4 regions of the Marinobacter salinus genome follow, and region 3 is predicted to be linked to each of the others. Evidence: predicted binding sites of a transcription regulator. Region 3 holds the regulator's gene; each other region holds the start of a gene.

Region 1 (3,344 bases), 1.2 Mb from region 3:
GCTTCTTTGTTATTGAACGGAATGCCGGCAAGCTTGCATGCCTGGGCCAGAACTGTGTGGCCATAGGCAAGCCCGGCCAGAGTGGCGGTGTCAAAAGTGGAGAAGGGGTGGAACGGGTTGCGCTTGATGTCTGAGCGCATGGCGGCAGCGAACACGAAGTTGTGATCAAACGTAGCGTTATGCCCAACGAGCACCGCGCGTTTGCAGTCGTGGGCTTTTACCGCCTTGCGGATAGGGCTGAAAATTTCGCTCAGACCTTCCCGCTCCGGTACCGCTTCCCGCTCCGGATTCCAGGGGTCAATGCCGGTGAAATCCAGGGCAGACTGCTCCAGGTTGGCACCTTCAAACGGATCGATTTGCTGCAAGTGTGTTTCGGCACGGCGCAGGTAACCGTCTGCGTCCATGGTCAGCAGCACCGCAGCCACTTCCAGGAGGGCGTCCCGTTCCGGGTTGAATCCGGCGGTCTCCACGTCAACAACAACGGGCAGAAAGCCGCGAAAGCGGCGGGACATAGGATGTGGTTCTTTGTTTTCGTCAGTCACTCAAACTCCGGTCATGGCCGTGTAATGTATAGTCAGGATGTTTACGCCAGGCGCCAGTTAACGGTTTCGCCCGCTTTCAGTGGCACGATGTTGCCGTCTGCCAGGGGCAGCTGGTCTGGCATGGTCCAAGGCTCCCGGACCAGGGTGACGGTATCGGTATTTCGTGGCAGGCCATAGAAATCCGCGCCATTGAAGCTTGCAAAAGCTTCAAGTTTGTCGAGTATGCCCAGCTCTTCGAAGATGTCGGCATACAGCCCGATGGCGCCATAGGCAGAGTAGCAGCCTGCGCAACCACAGGCCGCTTCTTTGCGATCCTTTGAATGCGGCGCGGAATCAGTGCCCAGAAAGAAGCGTTTATCACCGCTGGCGACCGCATCTCTCAAGGCCTGCTGATGTCGGTTACGCTTGAGAATGGGCAGGCAGTATAAGTGGGGGCGAATACCGCCAACCAGCATGTGGTTGCGGTTGTACATCAGATGCTGAGGGGTCAGGGTGGCACCGAGATTGCCGCCTTTATGACGCTGCACGAATTCCGCTGAGTCCGCTGTGGTTATGTGCTCCAGAACTACTTTCAGACTGGGAAACGCTTCCAACGTCGGTGCCAGCACCCGGTCGAGAAATGCCTTCTCACGGTCGAAGATGTCGATGTCAGCATCCGTGACTTCACCGTGCACCAGTAACAGCATGCCGCACTCTGCCATAGCTTCCAGCACCGGATAGATATTACGGATATCGTTCACTCCGGATGCGGAGTTGGTGGTCGCACCCGCCGGATAGAGCTTGGCGGCCACTACGCCAGCCGACTGAGCCTCATGAATGGTGTCCGGCGTTGTGCTTTCAGTCAGGTAGAGCGTCATCAGTGGTTGAAAGTCTGTCCCCGATGCCGCCGCCAGAATGCGTTCTCTATAGGCGATGGCGGTTTTTGCGGTGGTTACCGGTGGCACCAGATTGGGCATGATGATCGCGCGCCCGAAACAGGCGGCTGTTGCTGGTACAACATCGTTCAGAATAAGGTCGTCGCGAACATGGAGGTGCCAGTCGTCCGGGCGAGTAAGAGTGAGCTGATCGGTCATGGGTTTTTCCGCAATGCCATCGGCGGGCCGGAGCCCTGAAAAATTTTGCGAATTATATCAGAAGGCGCGAATGTTTGTTTTTGTATGCAGTGCTAAAGAAGCGCACGTTTCTGCCGTTACCAAGATAAATACCCGAATCATCCGGAAGCGTCGGTAAACCGTTATGGCATTCAGCCTTTGTAAACAGACACTGAGCCTGCTTGGCGCATTGGCGCTGGCCTCGGGCATGCCTGCCTCAGTCGGGGCAGCCAGTTATGGGGCAGGCATTGAAAACAGCCAGTGGTATCTGGCTGAATCGGTGTTTGAGTGTTCACTGGTGCATGAGGTTCCCGGTTATGGGAAGGCAGTATTCCGGCACCAGGCGGGGGAGGCTCTTTCGTTTTTCCTGGAAGCCGAGCACCCGATGATGCGGCCCGGGCGTGGTTCACTGGTTGTTGAAGCTCCGGCTTGGCGCCCCGGCGTCGCGCCAAGACCCATGGGCACGGTGAACGTCTCGGACGGGAGCCGGCCGGTGCTTCTGGACACCCGTCAGGCAATGATTCTGGCCCGTGGGTTGCTGGAAGGCATGAGGCCTACCGTAACCCGGGAATCCTGGTTTGACGGCAGTCCGGTTCGGGTTCAGATATCGAATATCAATTTTTCCGGCCAGTTCCAGCGCTACCGTACCTGTACGTCCAATCTTTTGCCGGTGAATTACGGCCAGATTCGCCGCTCCCGCATTCCGTTTAACAGCGGCAGTGCCAGTCTCTCCGGGGCTGACCGCACACTTTTGGACAACATCGTGACCTACGTGCTGGCAGATACGACCGTTGAGCGTGTCTTCGTGGATGGTCACAGTGACCGTTTGGGTAGTCGAATCGACAACCGTGCGTTGTCGGAGGAACGGGCCAATGTTGTTGCAGATTACTTGAAGGCCCGGGGCATTTCCGAGGACTTGATTATTGTCCGGGCACATGGCGATCAATACCCGGTATCACGCCGCCCTGCTGATAACAGGAGAACCACCATTCGTCTTCAGCGGGAGGGCGAGCGGCCTGAATTCCAGCAGGCGAACGCCTATGGTGGTGAACCTGCCGGCTGAAGGCGTTCCTGGTGTATGGTGCTGAACTTAGTATACGGCGTTCAGCACTTCCAGATGGGCCGTCACGCTCTCGGCTAGCGCTTTGAGGTGATAGCCGCCTTCCAGAGTTGAGATGATCCGGTCGTTGGAATAATCACTGGCAAGGTTGGTGATCATTTCCGTCAGCCAGCGATAATCTTCTGTTTCCAGGTTCAGTTCCGCCATCGGGTCCAGCTTGTGGCTATCAAAGCCGGCTGAAATCAGAATAACCTGTGGTTTGAAATCCTGAAGTTTTTTCACCCATGCGGTCTCCACCGCTTTTCGATACTCAAGGGCAGAACACCCGGCTTCAATAGGCGCATTGACGATATTGGGTGCCTGCCGGTGTACGTGGGAGTGTGGGTAAAAAGGGTGCTGGAAACTGGAGCACATCAGAATGCGTTCATCGCCACCGACGATGTCAACCGTACCATTGCCCTGGTGGACATCGAAATCAATGATGGCGACGCGCTCAAGGTGGTGAAAATTCAGGGCGCGCATGGCGGCAAGTGCGACGTTGTTATAGAAACAGAATCCCATGGACTTGCTGCGTTCCGCGTGGTGTCCGGGAGGTCGTGCGCAGATAAAAGCATTGGTTACCTGGCTGCTCATGACCATATCGACAGCCTG
Region 2 (3,344 bases), 580 kb from region 3:
ATTTCCGTGTTCGGTGTTGTTTCCGCCATCACCGCATCGTGAGGGAACGCAAAGTCCGACGGTGAAAATACGGAAGACTGGGCGTACTGGACGTCCAGATTTTCAACTTTCGGAAGGTTTCCGACACTGCCGGTAATGACCACATAGCATTCGTTTTCAATGGCTCTGGCCTGGGCACAATGACGCACCCGGAGATAACCGTTCTTCGTGTCTGTCCAGAACGGAACCAGGATAATGTCTACCTCCTGGCTAGCTGCAATCCTGCCGAGCTCCGGAAACTCGATGTCGTAGCAGATCATGATCGCCACCCGGCCGGCATCGGTATCGAACACCTCGAAATCGGTGCCGCCTTCAATCACCCAGTCGCGGCGTTCGTGGGGCGTAATGTGAATCTTGCGTTGCTCGTCCACCCGGCCGTCGCGATGGCACAGGTAGGAAACGTTATACACCCGGTCATTTTCGAGCAGAGGCATGGATCCGGTAATGATGTTGATGTTGTAACTCACAGCCATCTCGGACATCTCGTCCCGAAATTGCTCGGTAAACCCGGCCAGGAAGCGGATTGCCCGGGTCTGGTCCATCTGGTCAGTCAGGCCCATGAGAGGCGCGTTGAAGAATTCCGGAAACAGGGCGAAGTCACTCTTGTAGTCCGAAAGCGCGTCAACAAAGTACTCCACTTGCTTTAGCACTTCATCCACAGAAGTGAATTCACGCATCTGCCACTGAACAGCGCCAAGGCGTACTTGCGTCTTCTTGACGTTGAGCACCGAGGACGGCGGGGTATACAGAATATTTCGCCACTCCAGGAGAGTTGCATACCCGAGGGACTTTTCATCCTCTGGCAGGTATTTGTGCATCAGGCGTGTCACTTGAAAATCATTGGACAGCTGGAAAGTCAGGATCGGATCGTAGATCTCCTTGCGGTCCACTCGTTCAATGTACTCGGCGGGCGAGTATTGATCAGAATACTTGTAATAGCCTGGAATTCTGCCCCCGGCGAGAATCGCTCTCAGGTTCATGGAACGGCAAAGTTCCTTCCGCGCCTCATAAAGACGGCGGCCAAGCCTGTAACCGCGGTATTCCGGGTGAATAAACACATCAAGGCCGTAGAGCGAGTCGCCGTCGGCGTTGTGCCAGATTTTCTCGTTCCGGAGGATCAGGTCATCGTAGGTGTGCGGGTTGCTGAAACGCTCGTACTTAACGCATACAGTCAGGGCCACCGCTACCAGCTGGCCGTTGTCCTCGATACAGATCTGGCCATCGGGGAACTGCTCAACCAGTGCCTCAATGGTGTCCTTGGGCCATGCGCCTCCGATGTCGTCATAAATCTGATCCATCAGTGTCTGAAGCTGGCCGTAGTCGTCCAGGGTCAGGTTGCGGAGGTTAAGATGAAGCTCTTCATGGGCCATTCAGGTCGGCTCCCGCTTTAAAAGAAAATAAAAAACCAGTACGTGTCGCTATTTCGTAGGAGTTTATCAGAAGGAATTAAAGACTTCGCTCAACAGGCCGAAACGCAAGTTAACAGATATCAAATCAAGCGCGAATTCTCGTCCTGCGCATTCGAGACTAAGCCAACCTACGCCCCTTCCCAGAGGACTAGACTGTGCACCTCACTTTCGGTCAAAAACTACTGATCGCCTTCGGAATTCTCCTGCTGCTCGCCATGGGCGCGTTCACTCTTTCCGGCGATCTCCGACTGCAAAAAACCACCAACACCTACGTTGAAGCTCTGATTGACGACACGGTGGCCCAGAGTACGTCAAGCATTGCCGAATGGCTCAACACGCGCCTGGCACTGACCGAAGCCGCATCAAAAGCACTGGAGAAGGCCGGGAACGATGAGGAGGCACGCACGATTCTTCAGGCGATTACAGCCGGAGGAGGGTTTCGTGACGTCTATGTGGGGCGCACTGATGGCTACATGCTGATGAAGTCGAAAGAGGCCAATGCCACGCTCCCCGCTGACTACGACCCCCGCGTTCGCCCCTGGTATAAAAAAGCCATGAGTCTGGGCCAGGCCTCCTTCACCGAGCCATACAGGGATGCCAGTACCAATGACACCATCATTTCGACCCTGGCCCCGGTCAAGGGCGGTGAGTATGAAGGAGTCGCCGGGGCTGACATTGGCCTCGGTGCCATTGAAAAGACCCTTGCCACGGTCACTCTGGCCGATACCGGTTACGCTGCGCTGATCAATAAACAGGGGATGGTGCTTTTCCACCCGAACGAAGATCTGATCGGCAAAAACATTAAAAGTCTGGTGGGTACGCCGCCCAGGCTGGACGGAACCGCCCATATTTATGAAACGGAGGAGGCCTCCTGGAGCGCCAGCTTTTACCCGATCAGGCAGGCACGCGGCGTTGAGTGGTACCTCGGCACCTTTGTAAACATCGATAAGATCAGTGCCCCGGTACAAAGTGCCAGGATTACCGGGCTGGTGATGGCGGTGATTGGTCTGCTCGTGTCTCTGATCGTTCTGCATTTAGGCATTAAAGTGTTAATGGCTCCGTTAAGGCGCCTGAATACCGCAATGGCCGACATCGGTACTGGTGATGCTGATCTGACACAACGGCTTGATGCCAGTGCGCGGGACGAATTCGGACAACTGGCGGGCAGTTTCAACCGCTTCGTGGAAAACATTCAGACCGTCGTGAGTGATGTGCAGCGCGGCAGTGAGGAGCTTGGCAGCAATGTCCGATCTTTGCGGGAGACCGCGCGAACCAGTCGCAGCAGCGTTGAGAACCAGCAGGCGGAGATTGATATGGTCGCCACTGCAATCAATGAAATGTCTGCCGCCGCTGGCGAGATCGCACAGAATGCCCAGCAGACCGCCGATGCAGCCAACAGTGCTGATGGTGATAGCCGCGCTTCGCTCGAAACCGTAGCGGCATCGCGGGATGCGGTCCAGAAACTGTCCAAAGAAGTCAATTCGGCAGCCCAGGTGATCGATGCCCTCGGCAAGGATGTTACCTCCATTACATCGGTTCTGGAGGTTATCCAGGGGATTGCTGAACAAACCAATCTGCTCGCGCTCAACGCGGCGATAGAGGCTGCCCGGGCAGGGGAGGCAGGGCGTGGCTTTGCGGTTGTTGCCGACGAAGTGCGTAATCTGGCGCAGAGGACCCAGTCGAGCACAGAAGAAATCAACAACATGATCGAGCGGTTACAGAAAGGCGCGAATGATGCGGTTCATGTCATGCAGGCCTCCACCGCAGTGTCCAACGTCAGTATGGAGAAGGCTCAGGACGCAATGGAGGCGCTTAACCGGGTTGCCGATGCCATCACATCCATCAGTGAAATGACTTCGCAGATCGCAACGGCTTCCGAGGAACAGACGTCCGTTA
Region 3 (3,344 bases):
ACAACTGGCCGAACTGGCCCGTAGCCATCACAATATACGTACGCATCTGGTGGTTTCGGCTACCAGTCAGCCGCGCATCATGAAATCCGTCTGGCATTGCTATAAGATGGCTAATCTTGCGGGCTGCGTTATGACGAAAATTGACGAAGCCCTTACTCTTGGGGAATCGCTCGGGTTTGTTATGGAGACCGGTTTGCCGGTGGCTTATTACACCGATGGTCAGAAGATTCCTGAGGACCTGCACCATGCAGAAGCGATTCCGCTGGTGCGCCTGGCCGTGGAGCGGCTGAAAAAACTCCAGCAACAACAGGCCGTCGCAGAAGGCGCCTGACGTGGTGAAGGCTGTTATCGGATGGTGGGATGTTCGGCACTTGCATCTGGCGCCATTCTGATAAAACGAGCGTCCGGTAAAACTGGTAAGAGAAACGATTCAGTATGAGCAGAGCACGTCCGGTTCAGGTGATAGCAGTTTCCGGCGGAAAGGGTGGGGTCGGCAAGAGCAACGTGTCGGTCAACCTCGGTATCGCCCTGGCCCAGAAAGGCCGTCGTGTAGTGTTGTTGGATGCCGATCTGGGTCTTGCAAATATTGATGTGCTGTTGGGTATAACCGCGGGCAGGAACATTTCGGATGTACTGGCTGGAAAGTGCGATCTCAAGGATGTTCTGGTGAATGGTCCAGGCGGTATCAAAATCGTGCCTGCCTCCTCGGGCACCCAGCGTATGACCCAGCTCAGCCCGATGGAACATGCCGGGCTGATCAATGCGTTCAGTGAACTGGGTGACCAGATTGACGTTCTGATTGTGGATACGGCCGCAGGCATTTCCGAATCGGTCGTCAGCTTTCTCCGAGCGTCCCAGGAGCTGTTGCTGGTGGTTTGCGACGAACCGACGTCAATCACTGACGCCTATGCCCTGATCAAGCTCATGAATCGTGACTACGGCACCAACCGATTCCGCATTCTGGCCAACCAGGTCCGGAACGAGGAAGAAGGGCGTCATCTTTTTGAAAAACTGACCCGGGTCACTGAGCGATTTCTCGACGTGGCGTTACAATACGTGGGTATGGTTCCTTTTGACGAGGCTGTCAAAAAAGCAGTTCAGCGCCAGCGTGCAGTGCTGGATGCTTATCCGCGAGCAAAAGCATCACTGGCAATCAAGGCCCTCGCTGATAAAGTCGATAGCTGGCCACTGCCTTCCTCTCCCCGCGGGCATCTCGAATTCTTTGTGGAGCGGCTCGTCGAAGTCTGATTTTGATCCAGTCCAACAAAAACCGGATACATGACATTGGCGAAAAACCTGGGTATTTACCAGCAGTCTGGGGCGAAAGGTGCTTCTCAACTCGTTGAGGAGCAGGCTCCACTGGTCAAGAAAATTGCCTTGCACCTGTTGGCCAGGCTGCCAGCGTCCGTGCAACTGGAGGACCTGATGCAGGCCGGCATGATTGGTCTGCTGGAGGCTGCCCAACGTTACAGCTCCGCCAAGGGCGCCACCTTTGAGACCTATGCCGGTATCCGAATCCGTGGTGCCATGGTGGACGAGATTCGTAAGGGTGACTGGGTGCCCCGGTCGGTTCATCGAAACGCCCGCCGTATTTCCCAAGCCATCAAAGTTGTCGAAGACCGTTTCGGTCGGGAAGCCCAGGATCTCGAAGTGGCGGAGGAGCTGGGTGTAAGCCTCTCCGAATACCATTCCTCACTCTCTGATGCCAACAGCGGACGACTTTTTAGCCTGGATGAGCTCAATGAATCCGGAGAGCTGCCGATAGAAGAAACAGAGAGCAGTGATAATCCGCTGGATGGTCTGGCCTCGGATGCTTTTCGGCGCAACCTGGCCGAAGCCATTGAAGATTTGCCTGAGCGCGAAAAGCTGGTGCTTAGCCTGTACTACCAGGAAGAACTGAACCTGAAAGAAATTGGCGCTGTACTTGGAGTGAGTGAAAGCAGGGTGAGCCAGATTCACAGCCAGGCCGCACTGCGGCTGCGCGGACGCTTGTCCGACTGGCGCCAGGAGTCAGATGCCCAGCTTCTATGAGATGTGTCCGGATCATAGCGGTCTGTAGTTTTTGGTAACCGATGCTTTACAACCGGAACAAACATCAGACAATAAGCGGTCAAAACAGCGGCCTGATAGACGTTGAGCAAAAAGGTCAAACGAATTCCGGGTGTTACTAACTGGAGGTCCCATTGGACAAGAACATGAAAATCCTCATCGTGGACGACTTTTCCACGATGCGACGGATCATCAAGAATTTGCTGCGCGATCTCGGCTTCAGCAATACCGATGAGGCAGATGATGGAAATTCCGCTCTGCCGATGTTGAAAAGCGGCAAGTATGACTTCCTGGTGACGGACTGGAACATGCCGGGCATGTCTGGTTTCGATCTGCTGAAGGCTGTTCGCGCCGATGAAGATCTGAAGACCCTGCCGGTCCTGATGGTGACGGCAGAGGCTAAACGGGATCAGATTGTGGCGGCTGCCCAGGCAGGGGTAAATGGTTACGTTGTTAAGCCGTTTACTGCTGCCGTTCTCAAGGAAAAGATTGAAAAAATCTTTGAACGCATTCAGTAACCAGAGGTCGGATGGCTCTCATGAGCGATAGCAACAATAACCACCGCGGGCTGGAACCGGAGGTGACGGAAAAGCTCAAGCATCAGGCTGCGGAACTGGCTGAAAGCGTTGAGGCTGGTGATTATGCCAAGGCCATGACGCTGATCAATGAACTGAGTGAGGTAAGGGATCAGAGTCTGTACCGCGAAGTTGGCAGACTGACCCGCAGTCTTCACGAGGCAATCCGTAATTTTCAGATAGATCCCCGTAACGCGGAGCAACAAGAAGCGCTGTCGAAAATGACCGACGCCTCTGATCGTCTGGAATACGTAGTCCAGATGACAGGGCAAGCCGCTAACCGGACCATGGATCTCGTCGAAGAGACCATGCCAGTGGCCCATGCCGTGCGTGACGAGGCATCGGCGTTGCGGGAAGAATGGCAGCGCTTGCGGCGCCGGGAAATGCAGCCCTCCGAGTTTCGTGAACTGTATGGCCGTATTGATCGCTTTTTCGCCAGCCTGACAACTGATGCGGACACCATTTACAGCAATCTCTCCGAAATTCTGCTGGCGCAGGATTTCCAGGACCTCACGGGGCAGGTGATTCAGAAAGTCACCACGCTGGTGAAGGAAGTGGAAGAGCAGATGCTGAGCCTTGTCGTGATGGCAAGCCATGTGGACCAGCTGACCGGCACCGTGCATCAGATCTCTGAGACCGAAGTGTCGGCCGAGCAAGGTGTAGGGCCTCAGATCAAGGCCAATGAGCGCGAAGATGTAGTTTCGGGACAGGACGGGGTAG
Region 4 (3,344 bases), 350 kb from region 3:
AATCGATCATGCCGCGTGGGACAAACTTCTCTCTGGGCACCCGTCGCATGGCCTCAATCACCAGCGGAGAAGAAATGCCCCGGCCAATAATCTGATAGTCCACCATCGAGGCCCGTCGGGCCGAATAATCCTCTTCCTCAATCATGGTTTGCCTCCTGAATCAAAGGCCACTTACTGGCCGTTACAAAGGAGTTACTTTTTTACAACGGCACTACTCGCCCTCACTGTCTACTTTCTATACACGGCGCGCCGGACAGACAACCATGCGGCAGCCAAACAACAACAAAAATCTGGCAGCCGGGAGAGCCTCAATGCCCGTTGCCGAGGAGGACAACATGTCAGCATCCACCAATCACCTTGATGAGCGGACCACGGATTCATCCGAATTGCTCGCAGATATCATGCCATCTGCCATCACCCTCGCGATGATGTTACGTCAGAAGAAAATGGCGGCATGGCTACGCACGGAATTTGATGGCTATCAGGACCGTGAATCCGCACCTCCCTATCGCCGGGATCTCCCCGGACATATTGTAGCCCGCTCTCCACAGTATGGCTGGATTCCCGCGCCGGTAAATGACCAACAGAAAGGAACCTACGGTCACCTTGATCTGATTGAGGGCACCAAGGCTCTGGAGAAGATCTGTGTAAACAGCAAGAAAGGGGACGGAAACCGCATACTCCTCGATAAAGACGCCATGCTCGAACTGCAAAAGCAGATCAATCTGAGCGCGGAGCTTGCCATCAACCTGAGTCGTGAAATTTACTGCCGACTGCTGCGAACGGTAAGGGCCACGATTTACCTTTGGACTCAGGAACTGATGGCAAAGGGGCTTGAAGGCGAACACAACCATTACAGCAATGAAGAACGGGCCCAGGTGGCCGATCTGGACGACCCCGAACACTTCTGGCGCAGGGCAATGGAAGAGCTCGACAACCTGCCTGTTCCTGACGTGAAATCGGCAGGATTCTTTGAACGGGTTTTCGGACGGGCCGGATAAGCGGCCCCCGTGTCTTAACCCAGAACGCTGAACATGCCAACGCTGCTGACGATCAGCAGCACGGTTCCGAGCAACTGAAAGAACACTGGCGTTTCTGCGCGAAGGATTCGGTCATGAAAACGGAGTCCGATAACATGCCCCAGAGCGGCACAAGGAAGTAGCCAGAGATGATGAATCAGTTGCAGGTCAACGCCGGCCCAGATGAACGCTCCCATTTTGATCATGACCAGAATAAACCAGAGAGCGAACAGGGTATCCCGCAGCTTCTCCTTGGGTAGATGCTGTGCCGCAACTGCAATGATCAAGGGGGCCCCGATCAGGGAGGTACCGCTGATATAGCCACCCGCCATCAGGAACAGCGCGTCCACCGCCTTGCTGCCACTGCGAAAGGGTTTGTTGACAATGTAGGACACTGAATACAGGCCGACAATCACGAAAATGATGGCACTAAGAATATCGCCGGGCATGGTAATCAGGCCAAAAACCCCGATCAGTTTGGGCACGATCATGATCGCAAGAATTCGCCACAGGTAACGCCAATCCACCGTTCCCTCTGCCTTTTCCCCGGATGGATCCACGCGCTTTCGGTTGTTCATCCAGATGGTCAGAGACGAAAAAACCAGCAGGTGAACCGCGATAATCGGCAAAAAGACCAAAGGCTGGTCGAGCACCAGCAAAAGGAATGGTAAGGACAGGACAGCACCACCGAACCCAAGCCCGGAGCGAACAAAACCGCTCCAGATGAAGATAGCGGCAATCAAAACATACTGAACAATGCCGAGATCGGACATAACTTCCTTTTTTTCTGAATGGGGCCTCCAGTTATCTGAAACAGCGCCGATATACTCAGTGAACTAAAAACTGGATAGCACGAGATTTAAACCCGGAGAATAATAATGGCCCTGTCCTGGAAACAGAAATTTGCCGTTCTGATCGCTGCCACCTTCATCGGTCTTGCAATTGCGCTGGCGACCTCGCTAAGCGGCCTGAGCAAGGTCTCAGAGGCCTATGAGGCCCGTGGCCAGGCCAGATCCTACGAAACGGCATCACTGGGTCTGATGAACGACTGGCTAAATGCAGATCGTCTCAGCGAAAACCTGACTCCTGACGTTGTTGGCGCCTACCAGACCCAACTCGATTCTCTGGAAACGCAGGCCGCCGGACTAGCGACCTTGGCGGAAAAGCTCTCAGAGCCATCCATCGCCGGTACAGCGGAGGACATCCGCGATGCCGTCAACCAATATACCGATATGCGAAGAGAATGGCTCGGTCTGAGTCAGACCCTGGGCCTGACCAACAGCGACGGCCTGAAAGCAAAGATGGCTGGCATTGTCGAGAGCGACCTCCGGGAAATCGGTATTTCCATCTTCAACGATGACATCAATATTATCGCCTCCAACTACCGGGACTACCTCGACACCTTCGATGCCAGCTACGCTGAGAAAACCCGCGAAGCCGTGGCCCGAATGCAGGCTGTGGTCAAGGAAATGGACTGGCAGGATATCGAAATAGGACAGTCCGTTCAGGGGTTCGCGGACGCCTTTGCGAAGTCTGACGAGATCGTTACGAGCCTCGCAGACCTTGAAGCCCGGCTTGAGACAACCGGTTCGAATCTTCGTGACACGATTATCAGCCAGGGCAAGTCTCTTCGCACAGGTATTATTGCCTCCACCAGCGCGCAAGCAGAGGAGGCTCGGACGGCCTCCACCTGGCTGATCATTGCAACCTCCGCAGCGGTTCTGGTTGTGCTTATTCTGACCCTGACCGGCGCTTCGCGGACACTCGTTAAACGCCTGAATGAAGTCGTTGAATTGCTTACCCGGGTCGCTTCGGGAGACCTCAGCCAACGCCTTGAACCAGGCCGTAATACCAATGACGAATTCAACCGCCTGGGTGTCGCGACCAACAAAATGCTGGACGATGTTTCCAGCGTTATCGGACAGGTTGTGGAGGGCAACAAAACCCTGGCCAGCCTGCAGGGTGAACTTGACTCCCTTGTTGGCCAGATGGGTCGCAATGGCGAACAAGTTGAGGAAGAAACAGAGCAGACCGCAACCGCCGTCCAGGAAATCTCACACACCGCTGTCGATATCGCCAAGTATACCCAATCGGTCAATGAAGCTGCCCAAAGCGCCAACGGTGCGGCCCAGTCCGGCGCAACTGTCGTGAAACGCAGTGCAGACAGCATGAGCACCCTTGCCGAGCGCATCCAGAGAACCCATGACCAGATCGGCCAGCTCAGCAAAACCGGCGAGAAGGTCAACTCCATTGTTGATGTGATCAACAGCCTGGCAGAGCAGACCAATTTACTGGCCCTGAACGCAGCCATTGAGGCGGCCCGCG

Evidence for each region. Region 3 encodes FliA, which starts transcription of late flagellar genes. Its sites were predicted from a motif close to CTAAAGTTTNNNNNNNNNNNGCCGNTAA; they were not measured.
Region 1: a site for FliA is predicted at 1,708-1,735, ahead of BKP64_RS08375 (flagellar protein MotY). Genes of this name have one in related genera too.
Region 2: a site for FliA is predicted at 1,486-1,513, ahead of BKP64_RS05555 (methyl-accepting chemotaxis protein). Genes of this name have one in related genera too.
Region 4: a site for FliA is predicted at 1,818-1,845, ahead of BKP64_RS01320 (methyl-accepting chemotaxis protein). Genes of this name have one in related genera too.

Annotation. Positions count from the first base shown of each region.
Region 1 covers NZ_CP017715.1:1,825,516-1,828,859, reverse strand. Annotated here, with positions in the region: gene rnt (ribonuclease T) at 1-542, opposite strand, end outside; gene pyrC (dihydroorotase) at 584-1,615, opposite strand; gene BKP64_RS08375 (flagellar protein MotY) at 1,779-2,696, shown strand; gene BKP64_RS08370 (histone deacetylase family protein) at 2,724-3,344, opposite strand, start outside.
Region 2 covers NZ_CP017715.1:1,205,344-1,208,687, forward strand. Annotated here, with positions in the region: gene BKP64_RS05550 (bifunctional GNAT family N-acetyltransferase/carbon-nitrogen hydrolase family protein) at 1-1,409, opposite strand, end outside; gene BKP64_RS05555 (methyl-accepting chemotaxis protein) at 1,604-3,344, shown strand, end outside.
Region 3 covers NZ_CP017715.1:622,912-626,255, forward strand. Annotated here, with positions in the region: gene flhF (flagellar biosynthesis protein FlhF) at 1-331, shown strand, start outside; gene BKP64_RS02930 (MinD/ParA family protein) at 436-1,248, shown strand; gene BKP64_RS02935 (RNA polymerase sigma factor FliA) at 1,279-2,031, shown strand; gene cheY (chemotaxis response regulator CheY) at 2,184-2,567, shown strand; gene BKP64_RS02945 (protein phosphatase CheZ) at 2,588-3,344, shown strand, end outside.
Region 4 covers NZ_CP017715.1:271,706-275,049, reverse strand. Annotated here, with positions in the region: gene BKP64_RS01335 (protein-L-isoaspartate(D-aspartate) O-methyltransferase) at 1-145, opposite strand, end outside; gene BKP64_RS01330 (AbiTii domain-containing protein) at 336-1,001, shown strand; gene BKP64_RS01325 (TSUP family transporter) at 1,016-1,792, opposite strand; gene BKP64_RS01320 (methyl-accepting chemotaxis protein) at 1,898-3,344, shown strand, end outside.